DNA from 3 places in the Brevibacillus sp. AF8 genome. Region 1 is predicted to be linked to each of the others. Evidence: riboswitches for the same ligand, from Rfam matches in the RefSeq annotation. Region 1 holds a riboswitch; each other region holds the start of a gene.
What was found. Region 1 has a riboswitch for S-adenosylmethionine ahead of KB186_RS26530 (sugar ABC transporter substrate-binding protein). Riboswitches for the same ligand answer to the same signal wherever they lie in the genome.
Positions count from the first base shown of each region.

Region 2: another riboswitch for S-adenosylmethionine. It lies ahead of KB186_RS19160 (methionine ABC transporter ATP-binding protein); the one in region 1 lies ahead of KB186_RS26530 (sugar ABC transporter substrate-binding protein).
Region 3: another riboswitch for S-adenosylmethionine. It lies ahead of KB186_RS00540 (aminopeptidase P N-terminal domain-containing protein); the one in region 1 lies ahead of KB186_RS26530 (sugar ABC transporter substrate-binding protein).

Region 1 covers NZ_JAGQDN010000031.1:16,748-20,965, forward strand. Annotated here, with positions in the region: gene KB186_RS26520 (hypothetical protein) at 1-3, shown strand, start outside; gene KB186_RS26525 (ATP-binding protein) at 162-1,415, opposite strand; SAM riboswitch class I at 1,617-1,736, shown strand; gene KB186_RS26530 (sugar ABC transporter substrate-binding protein) at 2,107-3,129, shown strand; gene KB186_RS26535 (sugar ABC transporter ATP-binding protein) at 3,223-4,218, shown strand, end outside.
Region 2 covers NZ_JAGQDN010000015.1:127,585-131,802, forward strand. Annotated here, with positions in the region: gene KB186_RS19150 (GerAB/ArcD/ProY family transporter) at 1-802, shown strand, start outside; gene KB186_RS19155 (Ger(x)C family spore germination protein) at 802-1,935, shown strand; SAM riboswitch class I at 2,043-2,159, shown strand; gene KB186_RS19160 (methionine ABC transporter ATP-binding protein) at 2,260-3,273, shown strand; gene KB186_RS19165 (methionine ABC transporter permease) at 3,274-3,939, shown strand; gene KB186_RS19170 (MetQ/NlpA family ABC transporter substrate-binding protein) at 4,000-4,218, shown strand, end outside.
Region 3 covers NZ_JAGQDN010000001.1:147,732-151,949, reverse strand. Annotated here, with positions in the region: gene KB186_RS00545 (helix-turn-helix domain-containing protein) at 1-24, opposite strand, end outside; gene KB186_RS00540 (aminopeptidase P N-terminal domain-containing protein) at 182-1,444, opposite strand; SAM riboswitch class I at 1,594-1,720, opposite strand; gene KB186_RS00535 (sulfite exporter TauE/SafE family protein) at 1,772-2,560, opposite strand; gene KB186_RS00530 (MBL fold metallo-hydrolase) at 2,591-4,009, opposite strand; gene KB186_RS28220 (hypothetical protein) at 4,037-4,159, opposite strand; gene KB186_RS00525 (FAD/NAD(P)-binding oxidoreductase) at 4,162-4,218, opposite strand, start outside.

The DNA of each region.
Region 1 (4,218 bases):
TAAAGAGAGACACCAGGGGGAAACTCCTGGTGTTTTGTTTTGCGTAATGTCTTCCCGGAAATTGCATAGTAAAGCGTGAGGGGAAGGGCAACCGACCGTCATTTGCATCATTATCGATCGAATGGAAAAAGGCACAGTCCCTCTGCAAAAGCTGCATGAAGTCACTGTGCCTTATACGGGAGCATAATGGTGAATTTGGTTCCTACTCGCGGTTTGCTTGATACATTGACCGTTCCGCCAATTGCATGGATGACATGATAGGAGTACGTCAATCCAAGACCGGTCCCGGTTGTTTTCGTAGAAAAGTAAATCGTTCCGAGGCGGCTGATCTGTCCTGCATCCATGCCGACACCGTTATCCTTGATGACCAATAGGGCTTTGTTTCGCTCGATGAGCAAGTCCAGGGAGACTTTTCCGTCCGAAATATCTGAGCATGCCTCAATGGCATTTTTGATGAAATTCACCAACACTTGCTTGAACTCATCTGGATTGGCCTTGATCGTCACAGGTCTCTCAAAGTCTTGCAGCGTAAGCTCCACGTTATGCATATTGGCAAAGGGGAGCATCACTTCGCGGATGGCATGCAGATGCTCACTGACATTAATGATTTCATGCCGTTCCTTGAGCGGCTTGGAAATCGCAAGGTACTCGGTCAAAATGGCTTCTGTCCGTTGGATTTCATCGAGACTGATCCGAATGTATTGATCGACTTTTACCAAATTTTCCGGACATTCCTGTATTAATTTCAAGAAGCCTTTGACTGCTGTCAGCGGATTGCGAACCTCATGTGCAAGCGATGCAGCAACATGACTCATCGTCTGGATTTTTTCGTTTTGCGCGTGGCGGATAAACAGCTCCTTATCCGAAACGCATTTGCTGAAAAGCGACATTAATAACCAGAGGCCGAAAAAGTTTTGAATAGGAATCACTATGGTGTAGTAAACGAGGTGTTGAGTTACATAGGTGGGAAAAAAGTAATAGGTAGTCCCTAAAGCAACCGTAGAAAAAATCGCACTCGTCATAAAAAGATACAGTGTTTTCCGATAACTGGCTTTGTAGTGTCGATACAAAAAGAGTGATATGACAAAATTGACTGTAAGGATCAGCAGGGCAACCCATGTTCCTTCGCCACCGAGGTAGTACCGATAAACCAAGGCTTCAATCAGAAGGAGCAAGGCAATCTCGACTCCGCCATAAACCAGTCCGAAAAGAATGATGACATGTCGGATATCAAAAAACATGCCATTCGTGACACTCGGGGCGAAGGTCATCGCGAGAAACATGCAGGCTGAGCTGGTGATGACAATAAAGGAACGGCTGTAGTTCCTCATTTTGTCACGGTAATAAATGTTGAAAAACACAAACGGGATAATGGCGAAACACCATTGAAGAATGACTTCTTTTAATAGACTCATGTAGCATCCCCATCGCAAATATTTGCTAGGCTTGTATCAATCTACGATAATTCGACAAGACACAACAAAATCCCTCTTGATGTTACAGAAGAAACTGGAATATTTATCAAGAAAATTGTTTCGTAAACCTAGTTGACAGATAGGTAATTGCCAGATTATATTCTGTATATACTTATACAAACGTTTTGAAAATAGAAACAACTCTTATCAAGAGAAGGCTGAGGGAATGGCCCTATGAAGCCCGGCAACCTAGCACGAGAGAATGCGTTCTTTCGAGCCAAGGTGCTAACTCCAACAGGTAGAATACCTGACAGATAAGAGGCGAGAATCTTGTCGATTTTTGTCCTCTTTCTCTGTGAAAGAGGATTTTTTGCGTAGCTGTCGTGGGGAAGAAGCGCATTTCCAGTCTACGCTTCGGCCTCCGCCCCGCTGTGAGTGAAGACTGTCCGCTTCGGAAGAAATAGCGGGAGCGCTTCAAACGCAGAAGGTTCAGGAAGGATTTCATAAGTGAAGCCGCTATTTCTTCCTACGCTGAGATGGGCCCCAGAGGCGCTTGGACTGGAAATGCGCTTCTTCTACGAAGTTTTTTTCCTTTTTGAAAGTGAAATCAAAAGAAGCTTCGATCGAATGAGGGGAAACAAAATTTTTAATTTTGTTATGTGTTTTAAAAAGAAAAAGGGGGAACATCTCAATGAAAAAGAAACTCGGTCTGATCACATCACTTGTTTTGGCAGCATCTGTTCTTGTGACGGCATGCGGCAGCGGGGCAACAACGGGAACCGGCAGCACAAACGGCGGTGCTTCGGGAGAGAAGGCGAAGAGAATCGCATTGATCATGCGTCAGAACGTAGGAACGTTTTCTGCACAATACATCAATGGCGTGAAGACAGAGGTGGAGAAAAACGGCGGCGAGTTGACCGTTTTCAATGCAGATACCGATCTGGCAAAAATGGCGTCCAATCTCGATGCGGCTGTGAACCAAAAGTTCGACGGCATTCTGATTGATCATGGTACGGCGGAAGCGTTGCAGCAGGGCACGCAAAAGGCCGTGGATAAAAAAATTCCGGTCGTTCTATTTGATACAGACATCAACATTCCGGGTGTGCCAGTTGTGGCGCAGGATGACAATAAGTTGGCAGAGCTGAGCCTGGAGAAGCTGGCGGCAGATACAAACGGCAAAGGGAATATTGTGAAGATTTGGGTAGCTGGCTTTGCGCCTATGGAAAAGCGCCAAGTGACCTATGAAGCTTTCCAGAAGAAATATCCGGATTTGAAAGAGATTGCGGCATTCGGTTCTGCTACCAACAATACGGCTCTCGATACACAAACGCAGATGGAAGCAATCTTGAAAAAGTATCCGAACAAAGGCGACATCACAGCGGTATGGGCGGCATGGGATGAATTTGCCAAAGGGGCGACACGCGCCATCCAGCAAGCAGGCCGTACGGAAATCAAAGTATACTCCATCGATTTGAGCGATGAGGATCTGCAAATGATCCAGGCGGAAAACTCTCCGTGGGCAGCGACGGCAGCAGTAGACCCATCCAATATCGGACGCATCCATGCCCAAACCGTGTTCCAAAAAATCAAAGGCGAGCAGGTGCCAGACAACGTGAAGCTAACCCCAGTGCTGGTGAAACAAGAGGACCTGCCGAAGGATAAAAAAGTAACGATGGGCGACCTGTCCCAATACGTAAAAGAGTGGGGCAAGTAAGAACCAAATTGGCTTTTCCCGTTGAGCTGTAACCGTCAACGGGATTTTTCCTTATAGAGGTGGGAACACGCAGGTAAACAGGAGGTGTGAAACATGTCCACATTGCAGATGAAAGGGATGGCGAAGCAATTTTCTGGGGTTCCTGCCCTGCGATCCGTCAATTTTGAGGTGCGTGCAGGAGAGGTTCACGCACTGCTCGGAGCCAATGGCGCGGGAAAGAGTACCCTGATGAAAATCCTCACGGGAGCGTATCAGGCAGATGGCGGTACGATCACCATCGATGGACAGGCTGTGACGATCAATTCGCCGCAGGATGCCAAAGCACAGGGCATCCAATGTGTATATCAGGAAGTGGACACCGCCTTGATCCCGTATTTGAGCGTCGCCGAAAACATATTGGCGGACCAGCTCGTCCAGGCGAAAACCAAAGGACTGATCAACTGGCAGAGCTTGTACAACGAAACGGAGCAGATTTTAAAAAACTTCGGCTTTTCCATTCCGGTGAGGATGCTCGTCGAGGAATGTACGCTGTCGGAAAAGCAATTGATTTTGATTGCACGGGCGACCGTCCAAAAGGCGAAGTACGTTATTTTCGATGAACCGACAGCGCCGTTGAGCACGAAGGAGAGCGAGCGGCTGTTTCAAATCATTGCGCAGTTGAAAAAAGCTGGAGTCGGGATCATTTATATCTCCCACCGCCTGCCGGAAATCTTTGAAATCTGTGATCGGATCACGATCATGCGCGATGGACAGCACGTCATGACCACAGACACGGTGAATACCAACATGGACGAAGTGATTGCGAACATGCTGGGCAAAAGCTTTGACGAGGAGTTCCCGAAGCTCGAAGTGCCGATTGGCGAAACGATTTTTGAGGCGTCAGGTGTAGCTGGCGGCAAAGTACACGGAGTCGACCTGCAGGTGCGCGAGGGAGAGATCGTGGGTGTCGTCGGTCTAGTCGGGGCAGGGAAGACTGAGCTCGCCCGATTGCTCTTCGGTGCAGATGAAGCAAAGGCTGGAGCCATTCGATTGCATGGAAGACGTATCCAACTGCGCTCGCCAAAAGACGCCGTCGATGCCGGAATCGTA
Region 2 (4,218 bases), on a different contig from region 1:
ACGCACCTACATTGAAGTTGTCCAAACCTGGATGTTTCCGAATTTACCTACGTGGGTTCTGTCAGGAATCATCCTGTTTCTAGCGTTTTACACAGTCGTAGGGGGGATAAGAGTCATCGCAGGCTATGCATTGTTCTCCTTTATGGTCACGATATGGATGATATTTGAGTTATATTTCCCCTTGAAATTTGCCAGGTGGGAATATTTGTTTCCCGTCATGGACACCAGCCTGGAGAACCTTTTCAATGGAATGATTGCCATGTCTTTGACCAGTGCCGGCTTTGAGATCCTCTACGTTGCCTATCCATATGTACAAAATAAAGAGAGGGTACCAAAAAGTGTACAGTTGGGGGTGCTGGTGACGTATCTGATCTATTTGCTAGTCATGATTGTGGCGCTGGTCTTTTTTAGTCAGGGTCAGCTCATGAGAACGATCTGGGCGACACTCAATATGCAAAAGATGGTGTACCTCCCTATTCTGGAAAGGTTTGAGCTGGTTGTCATTTCGTTATGGCTTCTCGTGATCTTGCCGAATATCATGCTGTATTTGTGGGCTTCTGCCCGAGGTCTCAAGCGCTTGTTCGGATTCAATCTACGTCATTCATTGTATTGGATTATACCCGTGATTTATGTAGCCTCCTTGTCGCTGCTTTCCAGGCAGGAGATGAGTCGGATCACGAATATTTACTCGCATATAACCCTGTACATTATATACGTGTACCCCTATTTTTTGTATCTGATGGTCTGGCTGAAGCAACGAAAGCAAAGGGCGAAACCAACCAGCAAAGGAGAGAGTGCCTGATGCTGCCCAAGCGTCTTTTTGCCTTGTGGTGTTCATGTGTCCTTGTTCTGGCAGGCTGTTCAGATCGGCAAATTTTTGATGAGACAGGACTTGCCACGTCTGTCGGCTATGATCTGTTAAAGGATGGAAACATTCGGGGGACAGCAATCATGCCCTCCATTAATCCGGAGGCGAAAGAAAAGATACAAGTTTTTTCAGCCACCGGTGAAACCAGCAAGGGAATTCGGGATCGGATCAATTTACAATCAGATAAAAGAGTATTGGGTGGGCAAATTCGTGTCGCACTCTACAGTGAAAAATTGGCGAAACGTGGACTTGGCAGTATCATTGACACGTTGTATCGGGATTCCTCTATTTCCAGCAGGGTTTATCTTTGCCTATTCGAAGGCGAAACATATGATATGTTAACGTATCCCTATTCTGAAGCAGGGAATATCGGAATCTATCTATACCGTATGATTGAGCAAAATATTGAAGGGGAAAAAATTCCGTCTTCCACCATGCATGAGTTTTTTCGAGCTTATTATGACAAAGGAATCGACCCGATCATGCCGTTTATTGCAAAAAAGGGAAATGAGCTGCAAATCAAGGGTATCGCATTATTTCAAGGGGACCGTTATGTAGGGTGGATCACACCAAAGGAAGCCTTTTTAATCAAGCTCATGCATGGGAAATTCAGGATTGGGAGCTACGATACTTCTGTCCCTGCTCATATTTTTGGCGAGGTGCACAAGAATCACGGAAGTAAAAATGATCGTGTGCAGCTTGTCTTTGATACGATTTCCAGCCATTCAAAAATCGAGCTGACCCAAGTATCTCCCCCGATCTTTGATATTTACATCCGATTAAATGCGCGGATTTTGGAATTAACCCTCCCGCTGAAGCTAGAGAATGCAAGGTTGATGAAAATCATGGAACATGCACTGGAAGAAGAGCTCGGAAAAGAACTGCAGAAAGTAGTCCACAAATTGCAGGACCTCAATGTCGATCCAGCTGGGTTCGGGATCGTGTATCGTTCAAATAGAAGAGGGAAGGCAAATATGACGCAGGCCGAATGGAGAAAGATGTTCAAAGATGCGACATTTCACTTTCACGTAAAGTCGACCATAATACGCAACGGCGTCATGGATTAAAAAACTTTTTCCTGCTATTACTATTGACGTGATATTTTCAAAAAGGATATAATCCGTTTTGTATCATCAAGAAATAGAAAAAACGAACATAATATACGTAGATATCTTTCTTATCAAGAGAGGCGGAGGGACAGGCCCTATGAAGCCCGGCAGCCGGTTCATTTTCGAATGAACGTCGCGGTGCCAATTCCTACAGGATTGTTTGGATCTTGTGTAGATGAGAAGGGTGGATGCGAACGTATACATTGCGTTGCAGCCCCTTTTTCGTTTATGAAAAAGGGGTTTTCATATTTTTATCAAGATTATGGTCGGGAGGTGGATGCGTTGATCCAACTGCGTCATTTGCATAAAAGCTATCAAGTTCAAGGTAAAACCATCCCAGCGTTAACGGGGATCGACCTTTCCATAGAGCAAGGCGAAATTTACGGGATCATTGGACATTCGGGTGCCGGGAAAAGTACATTGATCCGATGCATCAATTTGCTAGAGCGCCCAACTTCAGGGGAAGTTATTGTGGACGGCGTCGATTTGACAAAGCTGGATGAAGGGAAGCTGCAAGAAAAGCGCCGCTCAATCGGCATGATTTTTCAGCACTTCAACTTGCTGTCTTCTTCGACAGTCGGCGAAAATGTCGCTTTTCCGCTCAAGCTGGCAAAGCGTCCAAAGGCAGAGATTGATAAGAAAGTAAACGAACTGCTGAAGCTGGTGGGCTTGGAGGCACATAAGGACAAATATCCGTCCCAGCTGTCTGGCGGACAGAAGCAACGTGTCGGGATCGCCCGTGCGCTCGCGAATGATCCAAAAGTGCTGCTCTGCGACGAAGCTACATCGGCTCTCGATCCGCAGACGACGAACTCCATTCTGGGACTGCTCTTGGACATTAACCGCAAGCTGGGCTTGACCATAGTGTTGATTACTCACGAGATGCACGTCATTCGCTCTATTTGTGATCGTGTCGGCGTGATTGATGGAGGAAAGATCGTCGAGTCGGGTAACGTACTGGATGTATTCCTTCGTCCGAAGCATCCAACGACACAAGAATTCGTGGAACAAGTAGCAGATTCTACAGAGCTGCGCGAAGCAGTCGAGCACGAAAAAGCCTCGGGGAACCGCACGATTGCTCGTGTCACCTTCCTCGGAGAAAAAACGTACCAGCCGATCCTGTTCCAAACGATGCAAGAGACCGGTACAGTGTTCAGTATTTTGCAGGGAACAATCTCCCGCATGAAAGATACGCCGTATGGTCAGTTGGTGATCGAGCTGGAAGGCGATGTCGCACAGAATCAAAAGACCATCGAGACGCTGCGCCAACGTGGCTTGGAAGTAGAGGTGATATAAATGGACTGGACATTCGAAAATGTGGATTGGGCTGAAATCGGCGAAGGTACGATGGACACGCTCACGATGCTTGGCTTTTCCACCCTGTTTACCGTCCTGATTGGTTTGCCGTTGGGCATCATTCTGTTTTTGACTTCTCGCGGACAGCTTTTGCAAAACCGCACTTTTTATACGATCGCATCATTCGTTGTCAACGTATTGCGCTCGGTACCATTTATCATTTTGATGATCTTGCTGATTCCTGTGACGAAAATGCTCGTAGGAACCTCACTCGGTGTACTGGGTGCCATTCCGCCGCTCGTGTTTGGGGCCGCTCCATTTTTCGCACGTTTGGTGGAAACCTCTCTGCGTGAGATTGATAAAGGCGTGATCGAGGCCGCACAATCTATGGGTGCTTCCAATTGGCAGATCGTCTGGAATGTCCTTTTGCCAGAGTCTAGGTCAGGTCTGATCGCAGGTATTACGATCACGACGGTAACACTGGTCTCCTACACGGCAATGTCTGGGGTAATTGGCGGCGGTGGTTTGGGTGACTTGGCGATCCGATACGGTTATCAGCGTTTCCAAACCGATGTCATGATTGTGACTGTTGTTATTTTGCTGGTGATGGTACAGATCTTACAATCGCTGGGGGACCGTCTGGTTCTGAAATTCAGCCGCAAATAGGATCTTTCCATATAGATTTTCAAAAAATAAGATGAAATACATGCAAGGGGGAAATCATTCATGAAAAAGCTAGTCGTATCTGTACTTTCTACTGTATTGGCATTTTCTTTGGCAGCTTGCGGAGGCAAAACGGAAACAGCACCTGCTCCAGCTGAAGGCGGCGCACAAGGCGGACAAAAGGAAGTAACATTGAAGGTAGGCGCTTCTCCCGTTCCACATGCAGCAATCTTGAAATTTATTCAACCAAAACTGAAAGAACAAGGCGTGAACTTGGAAGTC
Region 3 (4,218 bases), on a different contig from region 1:
CAATGTCCCTAGCAGTCCCCCCATATTGGATCACCCTTTTAGTTTTACTTTATTTTACAATCAAATGGTTTTTTTTGGAAGATGTATTAGACATTTCTTTGTCGTTTTACTAGTTTTTGTAAGGAGATGTTCACATGCAAGTAACCATAACAGAGCTTGTTATGGTTACACTAAGCTTTCGCTATTCCTTTTTCCCAATCAACATTTCCACTTCCTCGATTTCCTTCGGGATCTGTGACGAGAGTATCTCGCAGCCCTCTGCTGTTACCAACACATTATCTTCAATCCGAATCCCAATGGCTTCTTCCTCTATGTACAGACCTGGTTCAATCGTGATCACCATACCAGGCTGCAAGCCAACATTGTAATCTGAGAAATCGTGCGTATCCAGTCCAAGGTGATGTGACACGGAATGATAGTAGTATTTGGAGAGCTCACTGCTGTCTTGGATGAGACCGAGACGTAGCAGACCATCTGTCAGGACCTGTTTCGTAACATCATTGAGTTCTGAAAGTGTGACACCAGGCTTCACTGCTTCGATGGTCTTGATTTCTGCTTCGAGCACGAGTTGATAGATCGCTTTCTGTCGTTCAGTAAAGCGACCATTTACGGGAAACGTTCGCGAAATATCAGCCGCATAGTAATTCGATGCTGCACCGAGGTCGAGGAGGACCAAGTCACCATCTACCGCACGCTGATTATTCGCTTCATAGTGCAAGATAGTAGCATTGACGCCACTAGCAATAATGGGTAAATAAGGAAGCTCGCGAACACCGTGCGACTTCAACGTGAAATCATAGTGCGCCTCTAGTTCATATTCCATGATTCCAGGACGTGCATACGACCACATGCGCCGGATTGCTTCATCCGTGATCGTAATCGCACGTCTGATCTCTTCGATTTCGGCCGAACTCTTCAACATACGCAGTTCTTTCAGCCATGGGCCCGCATCGTGAATTTGAAGGGTCCGGTATTTCTTCTGCGCGTCTTCGGCAAAATTGTCTGCAGGGGTCAGCTCGTCGCTCCACTGATAGCGATACAAGTCAAGATAGAGTGAGGACTTGCCTTCGCAGCGCCTCACAAAGACTCCAAATGACTCCAGCCACTCATCGAGATAGTCGAAGTGTTCAATACCAGATTGCTCCTTCGCCTCTTGATCGGATAAGACCGCCCCTGTCCATTTCGCTTCCAGCTCATTTGGGCGCTGAAGAAATAGCGTTTCGTTTACGATGCCAGCGCGTTTTGTGATCATGAGAATGAGGTTGCTGCGCGAAATGCCCGTTAGATAATAGAAGTTGCGGTTTGGTGAAAACAGATATTTATCGTCATTGCTGCGTGTCTTGACAACCCCTGAAAAGAGGACAAGTGCGCTGTGGTCTGGCATTTTTTCCGCGAGTTTTTGACGGCGCTTGATGAATTCTATTGAATGTATGGTGTTTGTCATATGTTTGATACCCCTTCGTTCGTGAGTTTCTTCACGGATTGATATCGATTGTGAAAAGCGTTCTTGATCGCTTCAAGTTCAGTATAGTCTGATAATTTTCTGCCGATTTCAGTTTGAAAGTATCCTCCTTTCTTCTTTATTTTAGGATACTTTCATCAATTGGGAAACGAGTTTCAACAAAGAGCAGTTGCTTTATGCAAACTGCTCCTTGTCACCGTAGATTACGAAGGTTGCCGGGTTTCATCGGGCCAGTCCCTCCACCACTCTCGATAAGAATGTTCTATGAAATGTAATTTCATAGAACATTCTTTTATTTTTCTTTATTATTTATGGAAATGCAAGAATGTCGGCCCAAATCTTAATTGTCGTGGCTAGGATCAACAAGGCTAGAATGGTTTGGAGAATCCGGGTGTCCAAACGTTTGCTGACCTTTGTACCGAGCGGCGCTGCCAAGATGCTGGCGAATACCATGATCACGGATGGCCAAAACAATATATCCCCTGCCATCCATTTTCCTATGGTCGATCCAATGGAAGAAAGGAAGGTGATGGCAAGAGAGGAAGCAATCGCAACTCTTATCGGTATCCTAAGGATGATCAACATGATGGGAACCAAAATAAAAGCGCCAGCTGCCCCTACAATTCCAGAGGCACCTCCGACAATCAAAGCGGATAATACAGCTGTTGGCTTATGAAAGATCATCTCGGTCGTCTGTTCACGTTCGTCCATTCGCTTTTTTGGCAGGAACATCAAGATTACAGCAATGGTGGCCAGAATGGCGTAGACGATATTGATGGCATCTGCTGAAAGATATTTTCCTCCATATCCTCCAAGCAAGCTCCCTACAATAATGGCACTTCCCATGTACACAACGAGCTGGTAATGGATAAGCTGATCTTTGCGTAGAGTCCAAACAGCAGCCAGGGTGGCAAAAAATACTTGGACGGCACTTATTCCGGATACTTGGTGAGCTGTGTAAGCAACGAATCCAAGGGCGGGCGGAATGTACAGAAGCATCGGATACTTGATGATGGAGCCCCCGATCCCGACGAGACCAGAGATAAATGATCCCGCGAAACCGATAACAAACAGTGTGATTACGAGGTCGATAGTCATAGGCTCACCCTTGCAACTCCTCGCTTCGTTTTATCCTAGTTCTACGACTGCCAAGCCGTCTCGTTGCCATTTCAATATTCCGCCGCTCAAATTCATCACTTCTTTGAATCCGTTTGCTTTCAGAATGCTGGCGCCAATAGCGGATCGGGCACCGGAACGGCACTGTACAAGAAGTGGCTTCTCGCGAGGAATCTCAACCAGCCGCACGGCGAGTGTACCGAGCATGATGTGCTGTGCATCCGGAATGTGTCCTTCCTTCCACTCAGCCAAATTACGAACATCTACTACGTGAACCTCTCCTTTTTCCACGCGATCTGCAATCTCCAGCGGTGTTACCTCCTCGATTGTCTCGAGCGAAGACGCTTCCCTTTCTATTAACTTGCCGCAGTCGATATATCCTGTGACATGATCAATCCCTACGGAATGCAGGGCTTGCAAAATCTCGTCCAGCTCATCTGGGTTGGCCAGAATGTGAACCGGGCGATTGTAATCGACAATCCAGCCCGCCCAGTTGGCAAATGACTTGTTAAAAGGAATGTGAAGAGTTCCCGCCAGATGCCCCTTCGCAAATTTCTGAAAAGGACGCGTATCGATCAGCTGTCCGTTTTCCACCGATTCCTTGACCGCTTCAAGCGAGTTGAACTCTTGAACAACGGGGAGTTCCTTGAGCAAAGCAGGGCCTTCCTTATTCACGCGCTTCATCACTGCAAAATACGTTGGCGGCTCTGGTTGTCCATCAAGGAGTGCCTGAACGAATTCCTCTTCACTAGAGTGTGACATCGCCCAGTTAAAGAGTTTTTCGTAGCCGACGGTAGAAGACGGCACGGCCCCCAGTGCTTTCCCGCAAGCACTTCCTGCGCCATGAGCTGGCCATACCTGCATATAATCCGGCAGTTGCTTGAATTTTTGGAGGGACTGGAACATGTCTCGTGCACCTGACTCGGACGTACCCTTCATTCCCGCCGCTTTTTCGAGCAAATCCGGTCTGCCGATATCGCCGACAAAGACGAAATCTCCCGTGAAGATCCCGATGGGGCGATCTGCATTCCCTCCATGGTCAGTCAAAAGGAAGGAGATGCTCTCAGGCGTATGGCCAGGCGTATGCATAACTTCAAATAGCAAGTTTCCGATAAAAAAACGATCTCCATCGTGGACAAGCTGATGGTTCAAACCCTCCAAGTATTGATATTTCCAGTCTTCATCGCCCTCATTGGATAAAAACAGCTTCGCTTGGTGAACTGCCCCCAATTCCCTGGCACCAGATACAAAATCAGCGTGTATGTGGGTTTCCGTGGCGGCTACAATGGTAACTCCCTCTTCTTTGGCGACTTGAAAATAAGGAGCCAGATTACGGGCAGGATCGATCACAATCGCCTCCCCGGTTTTTTGGCAGCCAACCAGATAAGATGCATGGGCCAATTTCTCATCAAAAAAGTAACGCAATAACATGGTTCATTCCTCCCTTTACAACATCTCTTATTCGTTTAATTTTCCCACGAGAACTTCGAGAAGCGCCACGGAAACAGATTCGCTTTTACGCTCGGCTCGCACTTTTGCTTCTTGGAAGACAGCCACGCCATACTCTACCTGCGCAGCCACATTTACATCAATCCTTTAAGCATGCCATTCCAATAAAGGATGGGAAGCAGTTCTCTTTT